DNA from 2 places in the Acidovorax sp. LjRoot74 genome. Region 2 is predicted to be linked to the other one. Evidence: riboswitches for the same ligand, from Rfam matches in the RefSeq annotation. Region 2 holds a riboswitch; the other holds the start of a gene.
The links. Region 2 has a riboswitch for glycine ahead of gcvT (glycine cleavage system aminomethyltransferase GcvT). Riboswitches for the same ligand answer to the same signal wherever they lie in the genome.
Positions count from the first base shown of each region.

Region 1: another riboswitch for glycine. It lies ahead of ACSQ3O_RS24150 (D-amino acid dehydrogenase); the one in region 2 lies ahead of gcvT (glycine cleavage system aminomethyltransferase GcvT).

Region 1 covers NZ_CAXUTI020000001.1:5,075,182-5,090,165, forward strand. The annotation lists gene ACSQ3O_RS24080 (1-aminocyclopropane-1-carboxylate deaminase) at 1-600, shown strand, start outside; gene ACSQ3O_RS24085 (Bug family tripartite tricarboxylate transporter substrate binding protein) at 725-1,723, shown strand; gene ACSQ3O_RS24090 (MFS transporter) at 1,758-3,698, opposite strand; gene ACSQ3O_RS24095 (hypothetical protein) at 3,754-4,596, opposite strand; gene ACSQ3O_RS24100 (helix-turn-helix domain-containing protein) at 4,750-5,481, shown strand; gene ACSQ3O_RS24105 (hypothetical protein) at 5,662-6,054, shown strand; gene ACSQ3O_RS24110 (NAD-dependent epimerase/dehydratase family protein) at 6,057-7,100, shown strand; gene ACSQ3O_RS24115 (helix-turn-helix transcriptional regulator) at 7,110-7,304, shown strand; gene ACSQ3O_RS24120 (TetR/AcrR family transcriptional regulator) at 7,433-8,290, shown strand; gene ACSQ3O_RS24125 (DUF2867 domain-containing protein) at 8,287-8,862, shown strand; gene ACSQ3O_RS24130 (ABC1 kinase family protein) at 8,849-10,183, shown strand; gene ACSQ3O_RS24135 (hypothetical protein) at 10,228-10,608, shown strand; gene ACSQ3O_RS24140 (YXWGXW repeat-containing protein) at 10,768-11,223, shown strand; gene ACSQ3O_RS24145 (2-keto-4-pentenoate hydratase) at 11,267-12,061, opposite strand; glycine riboswitch at 12,556-12,676, shown strand; gene ACSQ3O_RS24150 (D-amino acid dehydrogenase) at 12,768-14,087, shown strand; gene ACSQ3O_RS24155 (c-type cytochrome) at 14,144-14,482, opposite strand; gene ACSQ3O_RS24160 (sulfite oxidase) at 14,484-14,984, opposite strand, start outside.
Region 2 covers NZ_CAXUTI020000001.1:3,102,730-3,117,713, forward strand. The annotation lists gene ACSQ3O_RS14530 (Lrp/AsnC family transcriptional regulator) at 44-502, opposite strand; gene ACSQ3O_RS14535 (TRAP transporter substrate-binding protein) at 932-1,903, shown strand; gene ACSQ3O_RS14540 (TRAP transporter small permease) at 2,054-2,548, shown strand; gene ACSQ3O_RS14545 (TRAP transporter large permease) at 2,545-3,822, shown strand; glycine riboswitch at 3,840-3,929, shown strand; glycine riboswitch at 3,951-4,082, shown strand; gene gcvT (glycine cleavage system aminomethyltransferase GcvT) at 4,133-5,275, shown strand; gene gcvH (glycine cleavage system protein GcvH) at 5,362-5,736, shown strand; gene gcvP (aminomethyl-transferring glycine dehydrogenase) at 5,879-8,791, shown strand; gene ACSQ3O_RS14565 (Crp/Fnr family transcriptional regulator) at 8,806-9,417, shown strand; gene ACSQ3O_RS14570 (c-type cytochrome) at 9,427-10,083, opposite strand; gene soxC (sulfite dehydrogenase) at 10,076-11,329, opposite strand; gene ACSQ3O_RS14580 (FKBP-type peptidyl-prolyl cis-trans isomerase) at 11,515-11,928, shown strand; gene ACSQ3O_RS14585 (MerR family transcriptional regulator) at 11,933-12,976, shown strand; gene ACSQ3O_RS14590 (acyltransferase family protein) at 13,057-14,331, shown strand; gene ACSQ3O_RS14595 (MFS transporter) at 14,321-14,984, shown strand, end outside.

The DNA of each region.
Region 1 (14,984 bases), 2.0 Mb from region 2:
AGCTGGGAGCAGGCCATGGACGATGTGAAGAAGGCGGGTGGCAAGCCCTTCCCCATTCCCGCAGGCTGCTCCGAGCACCCGTACGGCGGCCTGGGCTTTGTGGGCTTTGCCGAAGAGGTGCGCCAGCAGGAGAAAGAGCTGGGCTTCCAGTTCGACTACATCGTCGTGTGCTCGGTCACGGGCAGCACGCAGGCGGGCATGGTGGTGGGCTTTGCGGCCGACGGCCGGGCGCGCAAGGTGATCGGCATCGACGCATCCGCCAAGCCCGCGCAGACGCACGCGCAGATCCTGCGCATCGCGCAGGACACCGCCAAGCTCGTGGAGCTGGGCCAGGACATCACGGCCGAGGACGTGGTGCTGGACACCCGCTACGGCGGCCCCGAGTACGGCCTGCCCAGCGAGGGCACGCTCGAAGCCATCCGCCTTTGCGCGCGCCAGGAAGGCATGCTCACCGACCCGGTGTACGAAGGCAAGTCCATGCACGGAATGATCGACATGGTGCGCAAGGGTGAGTTCCCCGAAGGCTCCCGCGTGTTGTATGCGCACCTGGGAGGGGTGCCGGCGCTCAACGCCTACAGCTTTCTTTTTCGCAACGGCTGATGCGTCCAGCGAGCAGCAACGGCTGGCACAGCTGGCCGGGCTGTCGCTGATCTGAGCGCCTGTTCGAAGGGGCCCTGGCCACAAGGCGGGAGCCCGCCCGCTTTCCCGATTCCAAGGAGCCCCCATGAAGTGTTTGCAGCTTGCCAGACGTCGTAGCGTGATCCTCATGGCGGCAGCCGTCGCGGGGCTGGGACTCGGCGCGCAGGGGCTCGCGCATGCCCAAAGCTATCCCGCCAAGCCGGTCCAGATCGTCGTGCCCTTCCCGCCCGGGGGCGCCGTGGACATCGTGGGCCGCACCATCAGCAAGAAGCTGGGTGACCAGCTCGGCCAGCCCATCGTGGTGGAAAACAAGGCGGGTGCGGGCACCGTGGTGGGCGCGGCCTATGTGGCCAATGCGCCTGCCGATGGCTACACGCTGTTGATCAGCTCCGGCTCGACCTTCACCGTGAACCCTGCGTTGAACGCCAAGCTGCCCTACGACCCCATCAAAAGCTACGAACCCGTGGGCCTGGTTGCCCGTGTGCCGCTGATTCTGCTGGCCCACCGCGATGTGCCGGTGAACAACCTCCGGCAGCTGATCGCCGCCGTGCAGCGCACGCCCGACAAGTTCTCGTACGGCTCGTTCGGCAACGGCACCACAGGGCACTTTGCGGCCGAGCTGGCCTGGTCGGCGACCGGCATCAAGCTGATGCATGTGCCCTACCGGGGCAGCGCCCCTGCCATGGCCGACCTGATGGGCGGGCAGATCCCGTTCACCATCGACACCGTGGCGGCCGCCTTGCCGCAGCTCAAGGCAGGCAAGATCAAGGCCATTGCGGTCACGGGCGCCACGCGGGCCACGCAGCTGCCCGACGTGCCTACGGTGGCAGAAAGTGGCTTCCCCGGGTTCTCGGCCGATTCGTGGCTGGCCGTGGTCGCACCACGGGGCCTGCCCCCAGAGGCCAAGGCCAAGCTGCACAAGGCTCTGGCCGACACCCTGGCAGCCCCCGAGATCCGCAACAAGCTTATTGCCGCAGGGCTGGAGCCAGCGTATGCCAGCGGGGATGCCGTGCTCGCGCAGATCGAAGACGAGTTGCCACGCATGCGCGCCATTGCACAGCGCGCGCAGATCCGGGCGGACTGAGCCCTCCCGGGCCGGTTGCTCGCGCTCGCGGCCCTCAGGCCACCAGCAGCTTCTGCACCCGCTCGCGCAGCAGCGTGGGCTGCACCTCGGTCGGTGCCACGGCCGAGCCCACATTCAGCCCCACGCGGCTATAGAAGCCCCGGCGGAACGGCCGCACCATCGCGCCGCCTTTTTCAATGCGGCTGAAGTACGAGCCCCACAGGTTGGTCAGCGCCATGGGGATCACGGGCGCCTCGATGCCCTCGGCGCGGGCGCGCTCGATGATCTTCATGATGCCGCCCTTGAACTCCTGCAGCTGCCCGTCCTTGGTGATGCCGCCCTCGGGGAAGATGGCGAGCAGATCGCCCTCACGCAGCACCTGGGCTGCGCGCTCAAAGGCGGCTTCGTAGGTCTTCGGGTCTTCCTTGTAGGGCGCAATCGGGATGGCCTTGGCCAGGCGGAACAGCCAGCCCAGCACAGGCACGCGGAAGATGCGGTGGTCCATCACAAAGTAAATGGGGCGTGGGCTCGCGGCCATGAGCAGCACGGCATCCACAAAACTCACATGGTTGCAGGCCAGGATGGCCGCGCCCGCCGAAGGCAGATTCTCGTCGCCCTGCACCTTGAAGCGGTACACAAACCGCGACGACACCCAGGCCACAAAACGCAGCAGGTACTCAGGCACCAGCATGAAGATGTAGAACGCCACCACCGCATTGGCAATGCCGGTGAACAAAAAGATCTGCGGCACCGTGAAGCCCGCGCCCAGCAAGGCACCGGCAATGAGCGAGCTGCCGATCATGAACAGCGCGTTGAGGATGTTGTTGGCCGCGATGATGCGGGCGCGGTGCGTGGGCTGGCTGCGCATCTGGATCAGCGCGTACATGGGCACGCTGTACAGGCCCGCAAACAGGCTGAGCAGGGCCAGGTCCAGCATCACGCGCCAGTGGGCGCCCTGGGCCATGAAGGCGCCCAGGCCCATGATCTCGGACGCAGGCAGGCTGCGCGAGGCAAAGTACAGGTCGATGGAGAACACGCTCATGCCAATGGCGCCCAGCGGCACCAGCCCGATCTCGACATGGCGGCGCGACAGCACCTCGCACAGCAGCGAACCGATGCCGATGCCGATCGAGAACACCACCAGCAGCAGCGACGCCACCTGCTCGTTGCCATGCAGCACGTTCTTGGCGAGGCTGGGGAACTGGCTCAGAAACACCGCGCCAAAGAACCACATCCAGCTGATGCCCAGCAGCGAGCGGAACACCACGATGTTGCCGTGCGCCAGCTTGAGGTTGCGCCAGGTTTCGGTGAAGGGGTTCCAGTTGATGGTCAGGCCCGGGTCGGTGGCGGGCACCGAGGGGATGAAATGCGCCACCGCGCGCCCGACGAGTGCCGCCACCACGCAGGCCACCGCCACCGTGGTGTGGCCGATGCCGGGAATAGCCACCAGCAGCCCCCCCGCCACATTGCCCAGCAGGATGGCGACAAAGGTCCCCATCTCGACCATGCCGTTGCCGCCGGTGAGTTCGCGCTCGCTGAGCACCTGGGGCATGTAGGCAAACTTGACCGGGCCGAACAGCGTGGAGTGCACCCCCATGAGGAAGGTGCACAGCAGCAGGATGGGGATGTTGCCGCCGATGAAGCCCACGGCCGCCACCAGCATGATGGCGATCTCCATGTTCTTCACGAAGCGGATCATCTTCGTCTTGTCGTACTTGTCGGTGAGCTGGCCCGAGGTGGCCGAGAACAGCAGGAACGGCAGGATGAACAGCGCACCAATCACCAGCCCCGCCATCGCAGGCGGCAGCCAGTCCACACTGAGCTGGTAGGTCACCATCACGGTGAACGCAAACTTGAACAGGTTGTCGTTGGCCGCACCGGAGAACTGCGTCCAGAAGAACGGCGCAAACCGCCGCTGGCGCAGCAGGGCAAACTGGTTCGGGTCCTCGTGCGTGGGCGCTGGCGCCAGGCTGGTGGACGGGGTTTCGGGATGCATGCGTTTCTCCTCGTTTCCGATGGGTTGGCTTGTTGGAATTTTCCGCGCCCGCACTTCACACACGTGAACTGCGGGCGACACCCACGGCGTGGGCGCCATTCTGCACAAACAACGTGACCTGCGGCCCGCCCGGCGCCGTGGGGGAGTGCAGCGCCGCCAAGGCCGTCAGAACGGGCCAGGCTGCGCCTGCGGCAAACAGGTGCTTGAGGCTGTGGCCCGACACCGCCTGGTAGGTGGCGTCAAACACCGCGTGGTCCGCCGCCTCGAACAGCTTGGCCACGGCATACAAGCCAATGACCGCGCCCAGATGCACGGCCAGCGCGCCATCGCGCCGGGGCAGGCACGCCAGGGCCAGCACCACCAGCATGCCGCCCAGCTGCACCACGGCCCAGGGCATCAGATTGCCGGTGTGGGCCCACCAGCCCACGGCCAGCGTCCCGGCAACCAGCACCGTGCCAGCGGCGGCCCCACCGGCGCGTCCACTCACGCGGCTGGCCGCCGCCAGCCCCAGCAGGCCTGCAAACGGCAGCACCATGCCCAGCCGGTCCCACAGCAGGCCCGCGTCGCCGGGCTGTGCGTGGTACAGCATCGATCCTGCGGCCGTGCACAGCAGCCCCGCAAAAAACAGCCCGGCCAGCCACCGCGAGGCCACATCCAGGCCCACCGCCCGGCGCAACGCCACCAGCCCCCACACGCCCGCCAGGGCAAAGGGCAGATTGCTCAGCACATCGAGCGCACAGGGAATCCCCAGCCACGCACGCTGGTCGGCAAATGCATGCTGGTGCTCGCTGGCAGGCAGCACCGGGCCCCAGACGGCCAGGGCGAACAAGGCGGCGGCGCCCAGCAGCAGGCCTGTCTCGGCCCGGCGGAGAGGAGAAGCAGAAGAAAACAAGGACACGGCGGAAATCCTGCGGGGTTGGAATGCCGCGCAGTGTGGGCAGGCAATCGCATCCGGGCCCCATAAAAGTCGCACAAAGGGCTACCCAAGACACTTTGGGTATTGATAATTGATACCCAACGCCTGCCCCTGCCCACCACCACGCCCGCAGCCATGAGCACCACCGCCGACCTCGTTACCGCCCTGAAAAAAGAACTCAAGACCGCCCAGATGACCTACGCCGACCTGGCCCAGGCGCTGGGCATGGCCGAGTCCAGCGTCAAGCGCATGCTGGCCAAGGGCGACATGCCGCTGTCGCGCATCGACGCCATCTGCCGCGCGCTGGCGCTGGACTTTGCCGACCTGGCGCGGCGTGTGGCCGATGCGCAGCCGCTGCTCAAGGAGCTGAGTCAGGAGCAGGAAAAGGCCGTGGTGGGCGACAAGAAGCTGCTGCTGATGGCGATCTGCGTGCTCAGCCAGTGGACGCTGGAGCAGGTCGTGGCCACCTACCGGCTCACCGAGGCCGAGGGCATCAAGTACCTCGCGCAGCTCGACCGCATCGGCATCATCGAGCTGCGGCCGCTTAACCGCTACCGCCTCAAGCTGGCCAAGACCTTCCGCTGGCGCCCGCACGGCCCGGTGATGAACTACTTTCGCGAGCACGCGCTGCTCGACTACTTTGCGGGTGGCTTTGACGGCATGGGCGAAGGCGTGCTGCTGGTGCACGGCAACATCAGCCGCAGCCTGGCCCCCGCCTTCATGGAGCGCATGCAGCGCGTGGCCCAGGACTTCGCCCAGCAGCACTTGGCCGACCAGAAGCTGCCCGAACGCGAGCGCGAGGGCTACACGCTGCTTTTGGCCATGCGCAGCTGGGAGTTCGAGGCGTTCTCCAGCATGCGCAGATAGCCAAATGCTCACTTATTGATAGCATAAACCGCTTTACCAATGCGCGGAGAAGGCAAAAAAGTCTTGAACATTGGCCTCTCCAACTTGCAGCTCTCCTCCAAAAAGTAAAAGAAACTTGACATCGTCAGATCTCTCGGGCGAAAATTTTGTCAAGCAAACTTTACTTTCAGGACGGTGCGCATGAACGAACTTCCTTCTCCCGTAGAGCAGATCAGCTACCTGGCCAAGGTGCTGGCGGGGCTGCTGGTGATCATTCTGCTGGGCTTGGCCAGCCTGGAGCTGGCGCATCTGCCGGGCGCCTCCGGGCGTTGGGCGGCGGGGTTGCTGGCGGGGGCATGTGCGCTGCTGGCATGGCTCGGGTGGCGCAGATACCGGCGGCTTGATGAGCTGCAGCGGCAGATGCATGGCCGGGCCTGCCAATGGGCGGTGGGGCTGGTGCTGGCCAGTTTGCTCGTGGTGTCGGCGCTGCAGGCCCTGGGCCTGGCGCCGTCGGTGCATCCGCTGGCAGTCGCTGCGGGGCTGGTCGCCGCGTGGGGCCTGGGGCTGTGCATCACCCACCACCGGGTGAGCTGAGCATGGCGCGCGTTGCCGTGACCGGCGCAGCCGGGTATCTCGCATCGTGGGTAGTGAAGCTGCTGCTCGAACAAGGCCATACCGTGCACGGCACGGTGCGCAGCCTGCAGGACGGCCGCAAGCTGGCGCACCTGCAGCGGCTGTCGGCGGAGCATCCCGGCCGGCTCGTGCTCTTCGAGGCCGATCTGTTGAAGGCCCAGGGGTTCGACGCGGCCTTGGAAGGCTGTAGCGCCGTGGTGCACACCGCGTCGCCCTACCGGCTGGGCACCTCGGCCGACCCAGAGCGCGAGCTGATCGCCCCCGCCGTGGAGGGCACGCGCCATGTGCTGGAGGCCGTCAACCGCACGGCCAGCGTGCAGCGCGTGGTCGTCACCAGCAGCATCGTGGCGATGTACGGGGACAGCGTCGAGCTGCAGGCCCGGCCCGGACAAGCGCTGGCCGAAACAGACGTGAACCGCACGTCCACCGCGCAGAGCAATGCCTACGCGCTGTCCAAGACCCGCGCCGAGGCGCTGGCGTGGGACATGCAAGGACGGCAGCAGCGCTGGTCAATGGTGAGCGTGCACCCGGGCGCCATCTTCGGGCCATCGCTGTCGCAGCGCGACGATGCCACCAGCGTGCAGCTGCTGCGCCAGTTTTTGGACGGCTCCTTCCGCCAGGGCGTGCCAGAGCTGTGGCTGGGCACGGTGGACGTGCGCGACGTCGCCCAGGCCCACGTCAGTGCCGCGCTGCTGCCGGGCGCTTCGGGCCGCTACATCGTCGTGGGCGAGAGCCTGCGCCTGCTGGAAATCGCACAGCGCCTGCGCCAGAGCCACCCCGCCCGCAGCGCCAGGCTGCCCACCAAGGAAGTGCCCAAGTGGCTGATGTGGCTCATCGCGCCCGCAGCTGGCATGGCACGCCGGTATGTGCGCCACAACGTCGGGCACCCGATGCAGTTCGACACCACGCGCAGCCGCACCGAACTCGGGGTGGCGTACAGGCCCGCCCTCGACACGCTCGGCGAGCATGTGGAGCAGCTCGTGGCCGACGGCCTGGCACCCGCGTAAGGCCGCACCATGCGCAACCACCTCAAAGCCCTGCGGCAGGACCGCGGCATGACCCAGCAGGCGCTGGCCGATGCACTGGGCGTGAGCCGCCAGACGGTGCACTCCATCGAAGCGGGCAAGTACGACCCCAGTCTGCCCCTGGCCTTCAAGATCGCCCAGGTGCTGCAGCGGTCCATCGAACAGATCTTCGTGCCCGAGGACTGAGCCCAGCCCCCCTCGCATGCCGCGTGCGGCGCAGTGGGCGCACGCCGGGCCTGCACGCACCAGTTGACGCAACAAAAGAAATTTACTATTCTTTAAATAACAAATTTTGTTAATTTAAAGATAGTTAAATGAAAACCACCCGCCAGCAACAAGACGCCACGCGCCGCCAGATCGTGGCCAGCGCGGTGGACCTCATGACCCGCCAAGGCTTCGATGGCACGACGATGAAGGACATCGCGCGCGCTGCAGGCATTGGCGATGCGACGATCTACAAATACTTCCCCACCAAAGACCGCATCGTGGTCGGCTACCTGGACGACACCGTCCAACAGGCGCTGGCCGACACGCTGAAGACCCCGGGGTTTGGCGGCTACAGCCTGCAGGAAAAGCTGCAGCGCCTGACCGACGCGGTGCTGGAGCGCCTGCTGGCCGACCGCGAATTTGTGGCCCAGGTGCGCAGCCTGGCGCGGCGCTCGCCGCTGTCGATGCTGGCCGAACCCCTGGCGGCGCGCCAGGGCCTGCGCGACGCGGTGGCCGGTTTTCTGGAAGCCGCCGAGGCCAGCGGCGAGATCGAGCCCTGCGACTTCAAGGGCCTGGCGGGCAGCCTCTACACCGACTACCTCGCGGGCGTGGTGAGCTATTGGCTGGCCGACACCTCCGACGAATTCGCCGACACCACGCAGCTGGTGGACCTGTCGCTCGGTGTGCTGGTGCAGGCGCTGCGCGTGGGCCTGGTCAACCGCGTGGCGCAGCTGGGCGGCTTTGTGCTGCGCAGCCAGATGGCGCGCATGGCCCAGCACGGCAGCGGCCTGCTGGGCATGCTGCAACTGGCGCGGCAGACGCTGGGCAGTGCCCCGCCACACGCATCCCCCGCCCAGCGCAGCCCTGAGCCCCCGGCGGCGCCACCACGCCGCGCCAAACGCGCACCCAGCGCCCCGGCCGCAACGAAGCCCGCCACGCCCCGCAAGAAGAAGAGCGCCCCATGACCCCGCCCACTGCCACCGCCGCCCCCACCACCGTGCGCGCCACCCAGGTGCCGCCCGGCACGGCCATCCACGCCACCCTGCCCGGGGCCGATTTTTTTGACGCCTACGAAGTGGCCGACCGGCACCCCGCGCGCTCGGCCCTGCAGTCGTGGCTGGACGTGGCGGCCCGCACCCCGGCATGGACGCGCGCCCTCATGTTCGTGCGCAACAAGGCCGTGCGCCTGGTGGGCCTGAAAGACCTGGGCCAGCTGCACGACGGCCACCCGCCCGCCAGTGGCCGCCCGCTGCGCGACGCCCGCAGCTACCGCGTGGGCGACCGTGTCGGCATCTTCCGCATCCGCCACCTGAGCGACACCGAGGTGGTGATGGGCCAGGACGACAAGCACCTGGACGTGCAGGTGTCCATCTGCAAACAGCCCGCCGCCCCCGGCGCCGCGCCCCGGGTGGTGCTGAGCACGGTGGTGCACATCCACAACACGCTGGGCCATGCGTACATGGCGGTGATCACGCCCATCCACCGCGTGATTGAACGCGGCACGGCACAGCGCCTGGCAGAACATGGCCAAGGCTGAGGCCCCGCGCACCGGCAAGCTGGCCCGCAGCGCCATCACCGGGCTGGCAGCGGCGCGCATCGGCATGGCCGAACTGGGGCATCGCACGCGCAAGCGCTCCGCCCAGGCACAGGCCGAGCACGAGGCCGCGCTGGGCCGCATCCTGTTTGGCGCACTGGGGCAGCTGCGGGGCTCGGCGCTCAAGGTGTCGCAGCTGCTCAGCATGCACCCGCAGCTGCTGCCTGAGGGCGTGCGGCGCGAGCTGGCGCGCGCCCACCACCAGGCCCCGCCGCTCAACCGCGCGCTGGTGGGCCGCGTGTTCCGCCAGGCCTTCGGGCAGGAGCCCGAGGCGCTGTTCGACCATTTCGAGCCCACCGCGTTTGCCGCCGCCAGCCTGGGCCAGGTGCACCGCGCGCAGCTCGCAGGCCACGGCACGGTGGCCGTCAAGGTGCAGTACCCCGGCATCGCCGCCACCATTGCCAACGACATGCAGCTCATGCGCACCGCGCTGCGCGCCCTGGCCCACACCGACCTGCCCCTGCCCACCGACGCGGTGATGGACAGCGTAATGACCGAGATCGAGGCCACCCTGCTGCGCGAGGTGGACTACCTGCAAGAGGCCGAACAGCTGCAATGGTTTGCCCAGCACGCCGCGCAGCCGGGGGTGGTGATGGCCCGGCCCATCCTGTCGCACACCCGCGCCCAGGTGCTCACGCAGCAGTTTGTGCCCGGCCAGCCGCTGCAGGCCTGGCTGGCCACCCAGCCCACGCAGGCGCAGCGCGACCAGGCCGGGCAGCACCTGTGGGACTGGTTCATGCACTGCATCTTTGTGCTGGGCCGGGTGCATGCCGACCCGCACCCGGGCAACTTTCTGTTTGCGCCCGATGGCACGGTGGGCGTGCTGGACTTTGGCTGCACGCGCAGCCTGTCCACCGGGTTTCGCGCGCAGGTCACGCAGGCCTGGTCGGCACTGCTACGGCCAGCGGACGACCCAGAGCTCCATGCGCTGGTGCTGCAGGCCTACCAGGCCCTGGGCCTGGCCGGGGCCGATGTGAGCCTGCCCACCTACCGCACCGACCTGGCCCCGGCCCTGGCCGTGATGCAGGCCTGGCAGATTGAGCCATTCACACAAGCCGTGTTCGACTTTGGCACCAAGACCCCACCGCCGCTGACGCCCCCCGCAGACCAGCGCATGCTGGGCCGCCACCTGCAGCAGGTGCCCAGTGAGATGCCCGCGTTCGAGCGCATGTGGATGGGCCTGATGCACCTGCTCACGCAGCTGGGCGCACGGGTGCACACCCGGGGAGCACATTGGCTCACACCCACCGGCGCCAACCCTTGACCGCCCCCTTCACGAACAAGATAGACACCGGGAGGAGAAAAAACATGAATACATCGCTGGTCCTTGCCGCCCTGGGCCTGGCCCTGGTGGGCGCCGCCCATTCCGTGCTCGGAGAAATCCTGGTGTTCCGCTCGCTGCGCCTGCGTGGCGTGGTGCCCACGGGCGGCCAGCCCGTGCTGCGCGAGGGGCATGTTCGCATCCTCTGGGGCAGCTGGCACCTGGTGACAGTGCTGGGCTGGGCTTTCAGCGCGCTGCTGTGGCGCCTGGGCACGGTGCCTGTGGACGCGGGCCTGGGCGCCTGGGTGGCCGATGTGGCGGCGGGCGCCACGCTGGCCTGCGGGCTGCTGGTGTTCTTTGCCACCGAGGGGCGCCACCCCGCCTGGGTGGCGCTGATGCTGCTGGCCGTGGTGATCTGGTGGCGATGAGCCCCACCGCGAGCGTGAAAAAAATCACACTCCTCCTATGCGCCTCCGCCCCAGGAAACACAACTTCACAACACTTCGCAATTCGACTACACCGGCTTGACGCAGAGCCCGCAGCATGAAGGCTCCGGTTCCGACAGGAATCATTTTGAGGAGTTCACCATGGCCCGCAATGCACTCGCCGCTGTATCCATCGCCCTGCTGACGCTGGGTGCCGCCACGGCGGCGCACGCGCAGCACACCAGCGCCACCGTTGTCATCGGCACGGACGCGCCCCGCTACCACGGCCCTGCGCCAGTGGTGGTGCAGTACCAGGCGCCCCCGCCCCCCCGCTACGAAGCCGCGCCCCACCCACGCCGGGGCATGGTCTGGGTGCCTGGCCACTGGGAGTGGCGCGGCCACCGCCATGTCTGGCTACAAGGCCACTGGGTGAAGGCCCGCCCGGGCTATCACTACCGCGAGCCGCGCTGGGTGGAACATGGCGGCCGCTGGAATATGCAGCCCGGCGGCTGGGACCGCGACGGTGACGGTGTTCCCAACCGCCACGACCGTGACCGCGATGGCGATGGCGTGTCCAACCGCCACGACCGCAGCCCCGACAACCCGTATCGCCGCTGACGGGCAGGCACCGGGCCGAGGGCTGTGCTGACCGGCAGGCAGGTCAGTCAAACACCAGCTCTGCCCGGCCCAGGCCCGGGAAGTCCGCCACCACCCGGGTGCCCGGCGCCACCAGCACAGTGCCGGTGCACGAGCCCGTCGTCACCCACTGGCCCGCGCGCAGCCCGCCCAGGCTGTGCGCGCCTTCGTTGGCCAGCCAGGCCAGCAGCAGCAGCGGGTCGCCCGCCGGGTTGCCCCAGCGGGTGTGCTGCACGGCCACCGACTCGTTCACCCACAGATCCACACCCTGCGCCAGCGGCTGCACCGCCGCCACATCGGCCGTGCCTGTGCCCACCACCAGGGCGCCATGGCAGGCCTGGTCGGCCAGGCGGCTCCATTCGCCCTGTCGGGCCCAGGCGGCAAAACGCGTGTCGCACACTTCGATGGCGGCCCGCACCGACACCAGGGCCGCGCGCACCTCAGCTGCGCTGTAGGGCGTTGCGCGCGGGAGCAGGTCGGTGCCCAGTTCGTAGACCAGTTCCGCCTCCACCCCCAGCACCGCAAAACCGGCGGCGGGCAGGTGGACTGCGGCCTCCCCGGCGTGCGGGGTCTGCGCCACCCACACCGAATCGCGGGTGAGCGCCGCGCGCGCGGGCAGCGCATCGGGCGATGCCGCGCCCACCTTCCAGCCCGCGACTTCGCCGCGCTCGCGCACCACTGCGTCCTGCACGGCATAAGCCTGGGCGGCGTTCTGCGGGCGCAGTGCCGTGGGCAGGTCGAACGGGCGGGGCGTGCGCCCCTGGCGGGCCATGGTGAGCACGGCGGCACTGGTCTGTGGATCAAAGGCGGTATCGGGCATGGGGCGGCTCCAGGGTCAGGGATGTTGGCAAATTATGGCTACCGGCCACCGGGCCCTAAGAACGTGTTTACGATCTTTGCAGGGCCGCGCAAGTACCTTGCCGGGATGGGATGCAAGGCGCGGTGCGCAGTGGATAGCCCGGCTATCCACCAGCGCCGCAACGCCGCAGACGGCCCGGCAAGGCACTTGCCCGAAGGGTTGGGGCGAAATCGGGCGATTGGAAGCCTCGACTGCTTGCATGGGCACGAGCCCATGCGGCGCATCCGAAGCATCCACTCATCCCGATTGCGCCCCAACGCGGCCCCGAAAAGATCGTAAACACGTTCTAAGGCGCCAGCATCAGCAACGATTGCGGTCCATTAGCGCGCAGAAGCCGTTTTCTGCGCGCCGGGCGCTCCTAGAATGGCCCCCGCAGGAGAGCACGGCGGCAACGCCCGCTGTGCACCGAAGGCGCAAACTCCCATACACGCTCAGGTCCCGTACTGCACCATTTTTCAAAGCCGTCTGGAGAGCCGCCACCACCTGTCCGCAGCGTGGTGGCGCACCGAAGGAGCAAACCGCAGCCCGGGTGGGATGGCGGTGAATCTCTCAGGTACCAAGGACAGGGGGAGCGGCAGCCTGGCGGATATGCGCCAGCTGCTTGCTATTGATTTAGTAGCTGCTACCGCACACCCATCAGGCGCAGACCCCTTAAAAGGCTTCAAAAATGCGCGTGATCGTTCTCGGCGCCGGCTTGCTCGGCGTGACTTCGGCTTATTTCCTTTCGCAACTGGGTCACGAGGTGACCGTCATCGACCGCCAGGGCACGCCCGGCGCCGAGACCAGCTTTGCCAACGGCGGCCAGATCTCGGTGAGCCACGCCGAGCCCTGGGCCAATCCCAGTGCGCCGCTCAAGGTGCTGCAGTGGCTGGGCAAAGAGGACGCGCCATTGCTGTTTCGCCTGCGCGCCGACATGCGGCAGTGGCTGTGGGGCCTGTCCTTCCTGCGCAACTGCACGCCAGCGCGCACGCGCCATAACATCGAGCAGATCGTGCGCCTGGGCACCTACAGCCGCGACACGCTGCAGCAGCTGCGCGCGGCCACCGGCCTCCAGTACGACCAGCGCACGCAGGGCATCCTGCACTTCTATACCGATCAAAAAGAATTTGACGGCGCCCTGGCCCCTGCCGAGCAGATGCGCGCGCTGGGCTGCGAGCGCCAGGTCATCAGCGCCGACGAGGCCGTGCGCATCGAGCCTGCCCTGGCCCATATCCGCCCGCAGCTGGCCGGCGCCACGTTCACGGCCGAAGATGAATCCGGCGACGCCAACCAGTTCACGCGCGAGTTGGCCAAGCTGTGCGAGGCGGCGGGCGTGCGGTTCCGCATGGGCCACCACATCACCGCCTTGCGCGAGGCAGGTGGCCGCATCGACCATGTGGAAGTGACCAACGCCGAAGGCCGCTTCGAGCGTGTGCGCGGCGATGCGTTTGTGCTGGCCATGGGCTCGTTCAGCCCGCTGCTGGCGCAGCCGCTGGGCATCCAGCTGCCCATCTACCCGGCCAAGGGCTACTCGGTGACCATGCCGGTGAAGGACGCGTCCAAGGCGCACCAGGTGAGCCTGACGGACGATGAGTTCAAGCTCGTGTTCTCTCGCTACACCAGCGAACGCGGCGGCGACCGCCTGCGCATTGCGGGCACGGCGGAGCTGAACGGCTATGACCGCCACCTGAACCAGGTGCGCTGCGAGGCCATCGTGCGGCGTGTGGAGCAGCTCTTCCCCGGCGCAGGCGACACCACCCAGGCGCAGTTCTGGAGCGGCCTGCGCCCTGCCACGCCCAGCAATGTGCCACTGATCGGCAAGACGAAGGTGGGCAACCTGTTCCTCAACACCGGCCACGGCACGCTGGGCTGGACGCACGCCTGCGGCTCGGGCAAGGCGCTGGCCGACATCGTGAGCGGCCGGGTGCCCGAGGTGGACTTTGCGTTCCAGGGCTTGCAGGGGCGCGCAGCCGGGGCGGCGCTGGTGCCGTCGCGCACGGCGGCCTGAAGCTGCATGCGGTTGCAGCGAGGCAGCGCTGCTGCAACCGCTGCGAAAGGCTGCGCCTACTTGGCCGCGCCCGTGGCATGCGCCACGAACTGAGCCACAGCCTGCATGTCCTTCTCGCTCATGCGCTCGGCATAGGACGGCATCACGCCGATGCCCGCCTTGAGCGCGCGCAGCACGCGGCCTGCGTCGGGTTTCAGCTCGTCCAGCACCGGGCCCACCTGGCCCTCGGCACCGGCGGCCTGCAGTGTGTGACACACGGCGCAGGCAGGCTGGATCTTGGTGAACAGCTCCTTGCCGCGTGCCAGTTCGGCGGGGTCGGCAGCCCCAGCCGCCGCACAGGCGCCAGCGGCCCACGCCGCCACGGCAAGGCGGCGTGCTCGGTTCAATCTACCCATGTCAGGCGACGGTCACGGTGACAGCGTGGTCGCGCCAGCTGGCGTTGTTGTAGCCGCCCAGGTTTTCCTCGCGCTGCTCGGCCTGCACATTGCCCGCCGTGTCGGTGGCGCGGCTGGCCAGCACATGGCTGCCCGCCTCCAGGCGCACGGGCAGCGCAAACTGTCGCCAGGCAAACGGGCCCAGGTCGGGGCCGATGAGCTTGGCCGCCTGCCAGGTCTTGCCACCATCAACCGACACCTCCACGCCCTTGATGCCGCGTGTGCCACCAAATGCCACGCCATGCACCTGCACCTGGCCGGGCTTGAGTGCGCCCTTGTCGGGCAGCGGGCCGTTGATCCAGGACTTCACCCCCATCTCCCAGACCGAAGGCTGGTCGGGGCTGGCCTTGCTGCCGGGCGGCGACATGCGGTAGCCGTGCGACATGATGCGTGCCTGCGACTGCGCGCTGCCAAAGGCCACGCGCTTGACGTACTTGATGTTGTTCACGCCCTGGTAACCGGG
Region 2 (14,984 bases):
AAGCGCTTATCCATAGCGCGGAAGCGGCCATTTTTACTCAAACTCACCCGACAAAAAGCGGCAGATCCGCCTTCTTGAGCGTGCGCAGCACAAAGCTGGAGCGGCTGTGGCGTATGCCTTTGATCTTGTAGAGCTTCTCACGCAACAGGCGCTCGTAGTCGCGCGTGTCTTTCACCACGATGCGCAGCAGGTAGTCGTAGTCGCCCGACACCAGGTGGGCCTCGATCACTTCGGGGATGCTGGCCAGCGTCTCGCCAAATTTTTCGAGCGTGTTGTCCGAGTGGCTGTCGAGCGTGACCTGCACCAGCACGGTGTCCGCCAGGTCCAGCGACTGCGGGTTGATGCGCACCGTGTAGCCCTGGATCACGCCCGCTTCTTCCATCTTTTTGATGCGGCCCCAGCAGGGCGAGGGGCTCAGACCCACGGCCTGGCCGATCTCTTGCAAGCTGGCGCGCGCGTTGCCCTGCAGCACGGCGAGAATTTTTCTATCGAGGCGATCCATCGGCCGGATTATTCACAAAAAATCTCCAGTACAGAAAATTTTTCTGCGAATGAGATGAAACCAAGCGAATTCAGCAAATTCATCTCTGCCACGCGGCGCATACTTCTTCCATCAAGGCGCTCTTACCGGAGTGCACAAATTGACAAGGCCCCGGCTGGTTACCGCCAGCACGGGGCCCTTGGCATTCCGGCCCCCATTGCTAGCACCCATCGGCCGCCATGCAGACTGCGTGCAAACATCTGCCAACCCGGCATCAGGGGTGTCGCCAACGCAACTGCAAGCGCCCTGCCGCCCAGTTGATAAGCACGCTTACCAGCACAAACCCGGATGCCTGCGGTCATGCTGCACCGCCATAATTTCAGCGAGGTCGGGGGCAGCTCCGCAAGGGTGCCAAACGCGCCCCCTGACCCACCATCAACAGGAGACACCATGCAATTGACCAAACTCGTCGTTGGACTGAGCCTCGCGCTCGGCTTTATGGCCACCGCTGGCGCGCAAACCACCATGCGCATCAGCATCTCGACGGCCCAGAATTCCCACCAGGGGGTTGCCATCGACACGTTTGCCAAGGAAGTCGAAAAGCGCACCAGCGGCCGCTACAAGGTCCAGACCTTCTACAACGGTGCCCTGGGCGGCGAGCGCGAGTCGATTGAAGCCGTGCAGCTGGGCACGCAAGAGCTGGCTTTCAGCTCCACGGGGCCCATCCCCAACTTTGTGCCTGAAACCAAGATCCTGGACGTGCCCTTCCTGTTCCGCGACAAGGCGCATGCCCGTGCTGTGCTGGACGGCCCCATCGGCCAGGAGATGCTGACCAAGTTCGACAGCAAGGGCTTCAAGGCCCTGGCATGGGCCGAAAACGGCTTTCGCCACATGACCAACAGCAAGCGCTCGGTCAACACGCCCGAAGACCTCAAGGGCCTGAAGATGCGCACGATGGAAAACCCCGTGCACATCGCTGCCTACAAGGGCTTTGGCATCATCACCACGCCCATGGCCTTCCCCGAAGTGTTTACCGCCCTGCAGCAAGGCACCGTGGACGGCCAGGAGAACCCGCTGCCCGTGATCATCTCGGCCAAGTTCGACCAAGTGCAAAAGCACCTGACGCTGACCGGCCACGTGTACTCGCCCGCCATCTTTGTGATGAACAAGGGCTCGTTCGACAAGCTCACGGCCGCCGACAAGCAGGCCTTCATCGAGGCCGCCAAAGAAGGCACCAAGGCCAACCGCGCCCGCGTGGACGAGGACGACGCCAAGGGTGTGGCTGACCTGCGTGCCAAGGGCATGACGGTGGTGGACAACCCCGACAAGTCCAAGTTTGTGGCGGCCCTGGCCCCCGTGAATGCCGAGTTCGAAAAGCAGTTCGGCAAGGCCACGCTCGACAAGATCCGCGACGTCAAGTGATGCGCGCGCTACTATCTTTGTAGTAGCAACCAACGCCCGTAGCCATTGCGCTATCGGGCGTTTTTATTCTTACCCCGTGTTTCCTTCCTGCGTTCCTACCGTGTTGTCCTACCTGTCGATTCAACAACTGCCCATGGTCGGCGCCGCCCCATGAAAAATGCTTTTCTCACTTTTGAGCGATGGACCACCTTCATCGCCATGCTAGGGGCCTGCACCATGCTGGCCCTGTCTGCCTCGCTGGGCATGTTCCAGATCCTCATGCGCTTTGTGCTGGAACAGCCCGCCGAATGGACTGAAGTGCTGATCCGTTTCAGCCTGATCTGGATGGTGTTCCTCGCCATCCCCGCAGCCTTCCGCCAGGGGGCAATGGTGAGCGTGGACGTGCTGTACCGCTGGAGCCGCCCTGCCATGCGGCGGGTGCTGGACTGGGTGGTGGCGCTGGCAGCGCTGGCGCTGATCGGGATTGTCATCTGGTACGGCTGGGACTACGCCCAGCGCGGCGGCGTGCAAAGCATGGCCGGGCTGGAGTCGGTCTCGATGTTCTGGGCCTACCTGGCCATGCCCGTGGGCGGCGTCTTTTGCGCCGTGGGCATCATCGGCAACCTGATCGACCCCTTGCGCATGGAACTGGAGACCGCCCAATGAGCGCCGTGATGATTTCCACGATGGTGCTGTGCTTCGCGCTCACCATCTCGGTGGCTGTATCGATTGGTCTTGCATCCATCCTCGGCATCCAGGCGTCCAACGCCAATATGCTGATCTCGGTGAAGGAGATGTTCGCCTCGATCAACAAGTTTCCGCTGGCGGCCATCCCCTTCTTCATCCTCGCGGGCAACCTGATGGAGACCGGCGGCATCTCGCGCCGCCTGGTGGAATTTGCCAAGAGCATTGTGGGGGGCGTGCAGGGGGGCCTGCCCATGACCTGCGTGCTGACCTGCATGATCTTTGCGGCGGTGTCCGGCTCATCGGTGGCCACCACGTTTGCGATTGGCGCCATCCTGATTCCGGCGCTCATCAAGCATGGCTACCCCACCAGCTACGCAGCCGCGCTGCAGGCCACCAGTGCCGAGCTGGGCGTGATCATCCCGCCCTCCATCCCGATGATTCTGTATGGCGTGAGTGCCGAGGTGTCGATTGGCGAGCTGTTCATTGCGGGCTTTGGCCCGGGCCTGCTGATCAGCGGTGCACTGATGCTCTTCGTATGGGCGTACTGCAAGTACAAGGGCTGGGGCAAGAACGATGGCGATGGCCGCCTGTCCTTTGGCAAGGCCACGCTGCAGGCGGGCTGGGCGCTGCTGATGCCCGTCATCATCCTGGGCGGCATCTATGGCGGTGTGTTCACCCCCACCGAGGCATCGGCCGTGGCCGTGTTCTATGCGCTGATCGTGGGCGTGGTGATCTACCGCGAGATCAAGCTCAAAGACCTGTACGCCATCCTGCGCAAATCGGCCATCTCGTCGGCGGTGATCATGTTCATCATCGCCAATGCGGGGCTGTTTGCGTTCCTCATCACCCGCGCCGGGGTGCCCGATGCCATCGGCCGCTGGCTGGAGGCGGTGTTGCAATCCCCCGCCCTGTTCCTGCTGGGCGTGAACGCGGCGCTGTTCGTGATCGGCATGTTCATTGAGACCAGCGCCGCCATCATCGTGCTGGCCCCCATCCTGGCGCCCGTGGCCATGCACTTCGGCATCGACCCGGTGCACTTCGGGCTGATCATGGTGGTGAATCTGGCCTTGGGCATGATCACGCCGCCCTTTGGCGTGAACCTGTTTGCGGCCTGCACGGTGGCCAAGATTTCGTTGGACCGGATCATCAAACACTTACTGCCTTTTGTGGGTGTGATCCTGGTGTGCCTGCTGGTCATCACCTATGTGCCATCGATTTCTCTGGCCTTGCGCGACCTGGTCTATGCCAAGTAGGCGTTAGAATCCCGCCCGTCAGGAGAGAGTGCTCCGCCCACCCAACCGGGCGTGCAGCACCGCCGAAGGCGCAGGCAGCAGCCGAACGCTCAGGCAAAAGGACTGGCAACCGCCCGCAGTGATGCGGGCGTTCCCTTGCTGGAGAGAGGTGGCCCCACAGAAAAGAAACTGTGTGCAGGCCATCCACCGAAGGAGCAAACCGCACGGCCAGCCAGGGCGTTGCGGTGAATCTCTCAGGTAAAGCGGACAGCAGGGCAAATCCCGTAGTCACCTTGGTGGCTGCGGCCCCCATTTGCCCCGGAGTTCCGCCATGTCCGCCACCGCCCCCCTGCTCACCACGCCCCTGAACGCCCTGCACATTGAGCTAGGCGCCCGAATGGTGCCTTTTGCCGGCTACTCCATGCCCGTGCAGTACCCCGCAGGCCTGATGGCCGAGCATGTACACACCCGCACCGCTGCGGGCCTGTTTGACGTGTCGCACATGGGCCAGCTCAAGCTCATCGGTGCCGATGCCGCTGCGGCGTTTGAGACCCTGATGCCCGTGGACGTGATCGACCTGCCCGTGGGCAAGCAGCGCTACGGCCTGCTGCTGACCGACGAAGGCACGGTCATCGACGATTTGATGTTCTTCAACCAGGGCGTGGTGAATGGTGAACCCACGCTGTTCGTCATCGTGAACGGCGCCTGCAAGGTGGGCGACATTGCCCATATAGAGGCCCGCATCGGCCAGCGCTGCACCGTGGCGCCCATGCCCGACCACGCCCTGCTTGCCCTGCAGGGCCCACAGGCCGTCACCGCCCTCGCCCGCCTTGCGCCCGGCGTGGAAAAGCTGGTGTTCATGACCGGTGGCGCGTTCAGCATCGCGGGCTGCGACTGCTTTGTGACCCGCAGCGGCTACACCGGCGAAGACGGCTTCGAAATCTCCGTGCCCGCCGCGCAGGCCGAGACGCTCGCCCGCGCCCTGCTGGCCCAGCCCGAGGTCAAGCCCATCGGCCTGGGCGCCCGCAACTCGCTGCGCCTGGAAGCCGGCCTGTGCCTGTATGGCAACGACATCGACACCACCACCACGCCCCCCGAAGCCGCGCTGAACTGGGCCATCCAGAAGGTGCGCCGCACCGGTGGCGCCCGCGCAGGTGGTTTCCCTGGCGCAGACAAGGTGCTGGCCCAGATCGACAACCCCGCCACCCTGCCCCGCAAGCGCGTAGGTCTGGTCGCGCTGGAGCGTGTGCCTGTGCGCGAGCACACCGAGCTGCAAAACACCGATGGCCAGAAGATTGGCGAAGTGACCAGTGGCCTGCTGGGCCCCACGGTGAACGAACCCGTGGCCATGGGCTATGTGGCGCCCGCCTTTGCCGCCATCGGCACGCGCGTGAACGCCATCGTGCGCGGCAAGGCCGTGCCGATGGAAGTGCGCGCCATGCCTTTCACGCCCGCCAACTACTTTCGCGGCTGATTTCGCAGGTGGCTGCACACCAACGCGGCCCGCGCCCGCTACATTGCTGATTCCTTTATTTATCCCCTTGCTTGAGGAGCTTCCCCATGACCGTCAAATTTTCCAAAGAACACGAATGGATCAACACCGCCGACACGGCCGCTGCCGTGGTGGGCATCACCGTGCACGCACAGGATGCGCTGGGCGATGTGGTGTTTGTGGACCTGCCCGAGGTCGGTGCCACGTTCAACCAAGGTGACGTGGCGGGTGTGGTCGAGTCCGTGAAGGCTGCTGCCGATGTCTACATGCCCGTCACCGGCGAGATCGTCGAAGTGAACGAAGCCCTGCGCGCCGACCCCTCGCTGGCCAACAGCGACCCGCTGAACGCTGGCTGGTTCTTCAAGGTCAAGCTGGCCGATGTCGCCCAGCTCGACGCCCTGATGGACGAAACCGCCTACAGCGCATTTGCGGCCAACGCCTGAAGGCGCTTGGCCCATTCATCTCTGGTTTCAAAAACCATAGCTGCCAGCGCTTGATTCCATTAGGTTTCAGATAAAAAACCTCTGAAACCGATAGCTAAAAAGCGCCAGCAGCTCTTTTTTCATAGCACCTCGAACGCCCGCCATGACTGCCGCCCTGCCCACCTTCTTGCCGTTGTCCGCGCTGGAAAACGCCGCTGAATTCCTGCCCCGCCACATCGGCATCGACGCAGCGGACGAAGCCCACATGCTGTCCGTGATCGGCGAGGCCTCGCGCCGCGCGCTCATCGACTCCATCGTGCCGCGCTCCATCGCACGCAGCCGCGCCATGGACTTGCCAGCAGCCACCACTGAGGCATCGGCACTGGCCGAGCTCAAGGCCATCGCGGGCAAGAACAAGGTGCTCAAGAGCTTCATCGGCCAGGGCTACTACGGCACACACACGCCGGGCGTCATCCTGCGCAACATCCTGGAGAACCCCGCCTGGTACACCGCCTACACGCCCTACCAGGCCGAAATCTCGCAGGGCCGCATGGAAGCGCTGGTCAACTTCCAGACCATGGTGTGCGACCTGACCGGCATGCCGATTGCCAATGCATCGATGCTGGACGAGGCCACCGCCGCTGCCGAAGCCATGACCCTGGCCAAACGCTCGGTCAAGAGCAAGAGCAACGTGTTTGTGGTGGCGGGCGACGCGCACCCGCAGACCATTGAAGTGATCCAGACACGCGCCAAGCCCCTGGGCCTGGAAGTGCGCCTGGCCAATTCGGCCGAAGAATGGAACAGCCTGCTGGCGGGTGACTACTTTGCCGTGCTGGCCCAATACCCCGCCACCAGCGGGCGCATTGACGACCTGCGCGCCGACGTGGAAAAAGCCCACGCCAAGCAGGCCGCCTTCATCGTGGCGGCCGACCTGCTGGCCCTCACGCTCATCACCCCGCCCGGCGAACAAGGCGCAGACATTGTGGTGGGCACCACCCAGCGTTTTGGCATGCCCATGGGCGCGGGCGGCCCGCACGCGGCCTTCATGGCCTGCCGCGACGAATACAAGCGCAGCCTGCCTGGCCGCCTGGTGGGCGTGAGCGTGGACGTGCACGGCAAGCCCGCCTACCGCCTGGCGCTGCAGACGCGCGAACAGCACATCCGCCGCGAAAAAGCCACCTCCAATATCTGCACGGCCCAGGTGCTGCCCGCCGTGATCGCCAGCATGTACGCCGTCTACCACGGCCCCGAGGGCCTTGCGCGCATTGCCCAGCGCGTGGCCAGCTACACCGCCATCCTGGCCCTGGGGCTGCAACAACTGGGCGCCCCCGTGCGCGAACAAGCCACGTTCGACACGCTGGTGCTGAAAACCGATAACGCTACAAAATCAATAGCTGCAAAGGCAATACAGTCAGGCGCAAACCTGCGTATTTACTTCGAAAACTACCTGTGCATCTCGCTCGACGAGACCACCACCCGTGCTGACATCGAGCTGCTGTGGAAGATCTTTGCCAAGGACGGCCAGGCGTTGCCCACGTTTGACGCGTTTGAGAACGGCATCGAGCCCCTGATCCCCACCGCGCTGCGCCGCACCAGCCAGTACCTCACGCACCCGGTGTTCAATACCCACCACAGCGAAACCGGCATGCTGCGATACATCCGCCAGCTGTCCGACAAGGACCTGGCGCTGGACCGCAGCATGATCCCGCTGGGCTCGTGCACCATGAAGCTCAACGCCACCAGCGAGATGATCCCCATCACCTGGCCGGAGTTTGCCCACATGCACCCCTTTGCCCCGGCCGACCAGCAGCAGGGCTACAAGGAGCTGGACGAGCAACTGCGCGCCTGGCTGTGCGAGGCCACGGGCTATGCGGGCATCAGCCTGCAACCCAACGCGGGCAGCCAGGGCGAATACGCGGGCCTGCTGGCCATCAAGGCGTATCACGAGTCGCGTGGCGAAGGCCACCGCAACATCTGCCTGATCCCCAGCAGCGCGCACGGCACCAACCCCGCCAGCGCACAGATGGTGGGCATGCAGGTGGTGGTGACGGCCTGCGACGCCAGCGGCAACGTGGACCTGGCCGATCTGCAGGCCAAGTGCGAGCAGCACAGCGGCAACATCGCCTGCGTGATGATCACCTACCCCAGCACGCACGGCGTGTTCGAGACCCAGGTGAAGGAACTGTGCGCCCTGGTGCACAGCCACGGCGGCCGCGTGTATGTGGACGGCGCCAACATGAACGCCCTGGTGGGTGTGGCCGCCCCCGGCGAGTTTGGCGGCGACGTGAGCCACCTGAACCTGCACAAGACCTTCTGCATCCCCCACGGCGGTGGCGGCCCCGGCGTGGGCCCGGTGTGTGTGGTCGCGGACCTCGTGCCCTTCCTGCCCGGTTTGCCTGGCCAGGATGACCAGCCGAAGAGCCCTACCAACGGCAAGGTGGGCCCCGTGAGCGCCGCCCCCCTGGGCAACGCCGCCGTGCTGCCCATCAGCTGGATGTACATCCGCATGATGGGCGCCGACGGCCTGCAAGCGGCCACCGAAACCGCCATCCTCAGCGCCAACTACATCAGCGCGCGCCTCAAGGACCACTACCCCACGCTGTACGCGAGCGAGAACGGCCATGTGGCGCACGAGTGCATCCTGGACTTGCGCGGCTTGAAGGACACCAGCGGCGTGATGGCCGAGGACGTGGCCAAGCGCCTCATCGACTACGGCTTCCACGCGCCTACGCTGAGCTTCCCGGTGCCCAACACGCTGATGGTGGAGCCCACCGAGAGCGAAACGCTGTTCGAGATCGACCGTTTCATCGACGCCATGATTGCCATCCGCGAAGAGATCCGCCAGATCGAAGCGGGCAAGCTGCCGCAGGACAACAACCCGCTGAAGAACGCGCCCCACACGGCGGAGAACCTTCTCACCGGCGAATGGGCCCGCCCCTACAGCCGCGAAGCGGCTGCCTACCCCGTGGCAGCCCTGCGCCAGGCCAAGTATTGGTCGCCCGTGGGCCGCGTGGACAACGTGTGGGGCGACCGCAACCTGAGCTGCAGTTGCATCCCGGTGTCGGACTACGCCTGACGGGGCGCAGCGCTGTGACCGCCTCGCCCAGCGTCTGCAACGTCTGCGAACCGCCCGCGCTGGAGGCGCTCGTCCAGACGGAGCCCGGTCTGGCTGCACTGTGGCAAGCGCTGCCCCGCCGCCAGTTCAGCGCCGGTGCGCTGCTGCAGCGTGCCGGAGAAACCAGCACACACTGCTGGCACCTGCGCAGCGGCGTGGTGCGGCTGTTCTACCTGAACGAACAAGGTACCGAGCGCAACCGCTCGTTCCACGGCGCGGGCAAATGGGTGGCGGGCAGCCTGCCGCCGCTCGCGCTACGCAGCCCCTACGCCATTGAGGCACTGGCGCCCGTGGACGCAGTGGAGTTGGACTATTCCACCTTGCAGGACTGGATGGGAGCCTTTCCGTACATCGCCCCCCCGCTGCAAGAAGCCCTGGGCTACGTCTTCCAGTCGCACGCCCGGCGCGAGGCCGAACTGCTCAGCCATCCGCCAGAGACGCGCTACCAGGCGTTCCTGGCTTCGCACGCAGAGTTGGCCAGCCAGTTGCCCCAGCACCATGTGGCCAGCTACCTGGGCATCTCGCCGGTGTCGCTCTCCCGCATCCGAGCCCGGCTGGGCATGCTGGATGCAGCACGCGGCGGATGAAACCGCCGTTCACCGCCCCAGCGGCCAGGCGCTGACCGTGCGGTCCCGCCCCGGCATCACCACCTGGGGCAGGCTTTCCTTGTTCATTACCGCACTGGCGCTGACCAGCCCATTCAAATGCAGCAGATGCGCGGTCACGGCATATACCTCGTCATCGGTCAGGCTCTTGGGCGCATGCATCGGCATACCCCGGCGAACGTAGTCGAACACCGTGGTGGCATACGGCCACATCGCCCCCACCGACAGCACCTGCAAAGGGTACTGGCGCACACGCAAAGGCCGCAACAGGTCGTTCCAGGCGATGAAGCCATCCGACCCCACGAGGCGGGAGGCCGGCCCCTCCATGCCCTGCGCGCCGTGGCACGCCGCGCAGTGCCGCGCGTAGAGCTGCGCGCCCTGTGCCGCGCTGCCTTGGCCCGGCGGCAAATTGCGACCATCGGGAAAGATGGTGATGGAGTAGCGCGCAACCTCCTCGGAAGACAGTGGCTGCGCCAGACCAATGACGGCCGGCGGGGCCGCAGGTGCCATGCTGGGCGCGGGTTGCGTCTGCGCCTGGCTGGCGACCCCGGCGTACAGCAGCAGTCCGGCCGCGGCGAACATCCCTCCGCCCCACCGCAAGGTGGCCATCCTCGTGAAAAGGCGGTGATGGAACAGGCGCTCACGCATACAGGTTCTCCACGCGCCCATCGGCCTGCACGCGCCAGGCCTGCATCGCGTTGTAGTGGTTGAAGGAATGCATGGCGTAGCGCCGCTTCCACTCGCTGCGCAGCGGCTGCGTGCGACCATGCTCATCGGTGGCCCGGCTCAACAGGTCGGCACGGCGTCCATTCCACTTCCAGGGCAGCGTGAAGCGCGTGAACGCGCGGTCCAGCACAGGCCCATGCAGCTGCGCTGCCGTCCAGGTGCGGCCGCCGTCCACCGACACATCCACCCGGGCAATGCGGCCGTAGCCGGACCAGGCCAACCCGGCGATCTCGTAGAAGCCCTGGGTTTCGGGCATCGTCTGCTGGCCCGAGGGGTGGGTGATGACGGATTTCACGTCCATGTGGAAGGCAAAGCGTTCGATGCGACCGTCGGCCAGTACCTGGGTGTACAGGCCCGATTCGTCCTTGGTGTAGGCCGGCGCGTCGGTCACCTCCAGCCGGTGCAGCCATTTGATGTTGACGTTGCCTTCCCAGCCGGGCATGAACAGGCGCATGGGGTAGCCCTGCGAGGGCCGCAGCCGCTCACCGTTCTGGTACAGCGCCACCATGCCATGCTTCAGCAGCGCTTTGAGCGGAAGGCTTCGGCTGTGCGATCCGCCATCGGCCCCCTCAGCCACCACCCAGCGGGCGCTGTCCTTCAGCCCCGCCTCGTTCAGCAGGTACGCCAGCGGCACTCCCGTCCATTCTGAGCACGACACCTCGCCTGCGAGTTCGCCCAGGGTCTGGTCCAACGCTGTGGGCGACAGCGCATTGGCTGCCGAGTTGCCTGCGCATTCCAGAAAATGCACGCGGCTGACCATCGGGTAGCGCAACAGCCGGGGCAGGTCAATGCGCAAAGGCTTGTTAACCAAACCGTGCAGCCGCAGTTCGTGCCGACCAGGGTCGATGTCGGGCACCCCGTTGTGGTGCACGGCAAAGTGCAGCCCGCTCGGGGTGATGATGCCGCGCTGGTGCTGCAGCGGCGTGCGCCACCCCGCAAAACCCGAGACGTGCGACACCGAGCGCTGCACGGCCGCCTCGTAGGCCGACGGCTGCCCATAGGGCACATCGGCACCGCCAGCCCGCGCCATGCTCTGCGGCAGCCGCGCGGCCAGGGGTTCTTGCGAGGATGGCGCTGGCTGTGCGGCTGCCGCGCCACTGCCGACTGCCAAAGCGCCCAAAAAAGCCCTGCGTGCCCACAGTCCGCCAGGGCCGTCATGTGATTGCATCCGTCTATCTCCGCGAATGAAAACGGCACCCATCGGCCGCGGCGCCAGTGTGGTGGCGTGCGGCGCCGCGCGCATTAACGCTTGTTAACGCGGCCTCCTGCGTCCGAACCCCCTTACACTGGCGCGCCACTGGCCCCACGTCCCTGGTGCCAGCCCGTCCCCTTCGTTGAATTCAAAGGAACCCCGTGCGCATCTCCCCCGCCCTCCTCGTCGTTGGCCTGCTGGCTGCTCCGTTTACCGCTGCACATGCGCAGACCTCCAAGCCCGTCACCACCGCCAGCGGCCTGGTCTACGAATCCCTCAAGGACGGCACGGGCGAATCGCCCAAGGCCACCGACACGGTCAAGGTGCACTACAAGGGCGTGTTCCTCGACGGCAAGGAGTTCGACAGCTCCTACAAGCGTGGCGAACCGACCTCGTTCCCGCTCAATGGCGTGATCCCTTGCTGGACCGAAGGCGTGCAGCGCATGAAGCCAGGCGGCAAGGCCAAGCTGACCTGCCCACCCTCCATCGCCTACGGCGCTCGGGGAGCAGGTGGCGTGATTCCACCCAACGCTACGCTGAACTTTGAAGTCGAGCTGATTTCCGTCGGCCGTTGATCCCATGTTGCTGAAGGTCGGTGACCTCGCGCGGCGCACTGGCCTCACGGTGCGCACGCTGCACCACTACGACGAGATCGGCCTGCTCACGCCCTCGGGCCGCTCGGAGGCGGGTTACCGGCTCTACAGCCAGGCCGATGTGCAGCGCCTGCACGGCATCCAGACCATGCGCCAGATGGGGTTGGCGCTCAGCGACATCGGCGATCTGCTGGCCGGCGAAGGCATGGCACCCGAGCGCATCATTGCCCAGCAAATTCGGGCACTGGACCAGCAGATTGCGCAGGCTACCGAACTGCGCGGGCGCCTGACCATTCTGCGCGATGGCCTGATGGCCGGGGCAGAGCCCAACATGGGCAACTGGCTCGAAGCACTGGCGCTGATGACCACCTATGGCAAGTACTTCAGCACCACCGAGCTCAAGCAGATCTTCACCAACTGGAGCCTGATCGAGGCGGACTGGCTTGTGGTCAAGGACCTGGTGCGCGATGCCATGGACCGGCAGCTGCCACCCGAAGCGCCCGAGGTCCAGGCACTGGCCTACCGCTGGATGGCGCTCATGCTGCACTGGATGGGCGGCGACCTCGACCTGCTGGAGCGCTGGGGCCACATGTTCCGCACCGAGCCCAGCACCCAGGGCCGCAACCACGCGCCACCGGGCGACATGATCGAGTACGTGGAGACAGCAATCAAGCTGCGCCTTGCCCTGCTGGAGAAGTACCTGACCCGCGACGACCTGCGCATGCTGGGCCATGTGCCGCACACCGCGTGGGCGGCGCTGGAGCGCGACGTACAGCAATTGCTGACCCGCCAAATCCCCACCGACCACGCCGAAGCAGCGGCGGCTGCACTGCACTGGAACAAGCTGTTTGACCAGCTGACGCGCGGCGATGCGCCACTGCGGCAGAAGCTGCTCACGGCGTCGGCCAACGAGCCACTGCTGCAGGCAGGCTCGCCCCTGAGTGCCCCCGTACGCGCCTACCTGCATGCGGCGCTGGCGCTAGCGATGCCAAGCCCTGCTGTGGCTGTAGCCATCTCTGCGCACCGCTGAAACGGTCTCGCACCGCCTCCAAAAAAACCACTGAAAAGCGCTTGACCCTCACGCGACGTGAGGCACCACAGTTGGTCCCCATGAACGGATCGACGCCCTCCCCCGCCCCCTCCACCCGGCGGCTACACGCCCTGGACAACCTGCGTGCCACCATGATGTGGCTGGGCATCGTGCTGCATGTCTCGGTCCTCTACATGAGCCGGCCATCGCCCCTGCCCTGGCACGACGACCAATCCAGTCCTCTGGCCGACCTGCTGGTGGCGGTGATCCATGCCTTCCGCATGCCCTTGTTTTTTATCCTCGCAGGGTTCTTTGTGGCGGCGCTGGTCCAACGGCACGGGCTGGCTGGCATGGTGCGCAACCGGCTGCGTCGCCTGGGACTGCCCTTTGCGCTGTTCTGGCCGCCGCTGTTCGTCGCCTGCGCGCTGCTCGGGCTGATGTTCCTGCACCGCATGGCCTATGGAACCTGGGGCGTGGACCGCAGTCTGCTGCCCCAAGGCCCCAACGTGCCCCAGGGCCCGGCCACCATGCACCTGTGGTTCTTGTGGATGCTGTTGTGGCTGGCGCTGCTGACGCCCGTGGCATGGACAGCGGTGCGTGCCTTGCCGCACAAGATGCAGCAGGCCCTGCAACGCGGAGCCCTCTGGATGGGTGGCACCCCGGCGGGCCTGCTGGTGCTCACGCTGCCGCTGGCCTGGATTGGCGCGGGCTACGACCATGGCATCGTCACGCCCAGTGGGTCCTTCCTGCCGCCGCTGGCGGAATGGATACACAACGGGCTGTTCTACGGCTTTGGGCTATGCCTGTATGCGCACCGCAAGGCGCTGATGGCACGCTACGAACGGCACTGGCCTGCGCTGGCGGGCCTGGGGCTTGCGGGATTCCTGATCACTGCGCTGCTGTCAGAAGTGCTGGCCCAGCCGGAGGCATCGGCCTTTGCACTGGTGCTGGTCACCGGGGCGTTCACCGACCTGCTGGCCGCGCCCGTGTCTGCCACCCGGCACCTGCAGTTCTGGATGGCGCTGGCCTACAACAGCGCGTCGTGGCTGTGGAGCTTTGCGCTGATCGGGCTTTTTCTGCGCCATGTGGGCCAGCCCCGCGCCTGGCTGGCCTACCTGGCCGACAGCTCGTACTGGGTGTACCTCGTGCACCTGCCACTCACGATCGGCCTGGGTGCGCTGCTGTATGGCCTGTCCATTCCGGCCCTGGCCAAGATGCTGATCAACGTGCTGGCCACGACGGCACTGTGCCTGGCCAGCTACCACCTGTTTGTGCGTTTTACCGCTGTGGGCCGCTTGCTCACGGGGCGCACGCACGCCCGTCATTCTTTGGGAGACCTCATCCATGCGACCTGACACCTCACCCCGTCCTGCCCACCCACCCGCAGACCCGCGCGCCACGCTGCTGCAGGACCGCAACTTCCGCTGGATGCTTGGCGGCTCGGCCTTGTCCATGCTGGGCGACCAGTTCACCCTGATTGCCCTGCCCTGGCTGGTGCTGCAGATGACCGGCGACACGCTGGTGCTGGGCACCGTACTGGCCCTCGTCAGCGTGCCACGTGCGCTGTTCATCCTGATCGGCGGCGCACTGGTAGACCGGCATTCGCCCAAGCAGGTGCTGATGATCACCAAATACATCAACCTGGTGCTGCTGGCCGTGCTGGCGGGGCTGGTGTTTGCGGGCACGCTCACGCTGTGGATGGTGTATGCGCTGTCGCTGGGCATTGGCCTGGCCACCGCCTTCAGCATTCCGGCCGGCACGGCCATGATGCCGCACGTGGTGGAACGATCGCAGCTGCAGGCCGCCAATGGCATCAGCCTGGGCCTGCGGCAGTTGACGATGTTCCTCGGCCCTTTGCTGGCAGGGCTGCTGATCGCGCTGTTTGGCACGGGCGAGGCCCCTGGCACTGTGGCCGCTGAAACACCCACTCGCGCCAACGCTTTCGGCATTGGCCTGGCCTTTGCACTCGACGCGCTGAGTTTTGCCGTGTCGGCCTGGACGCTGTCCA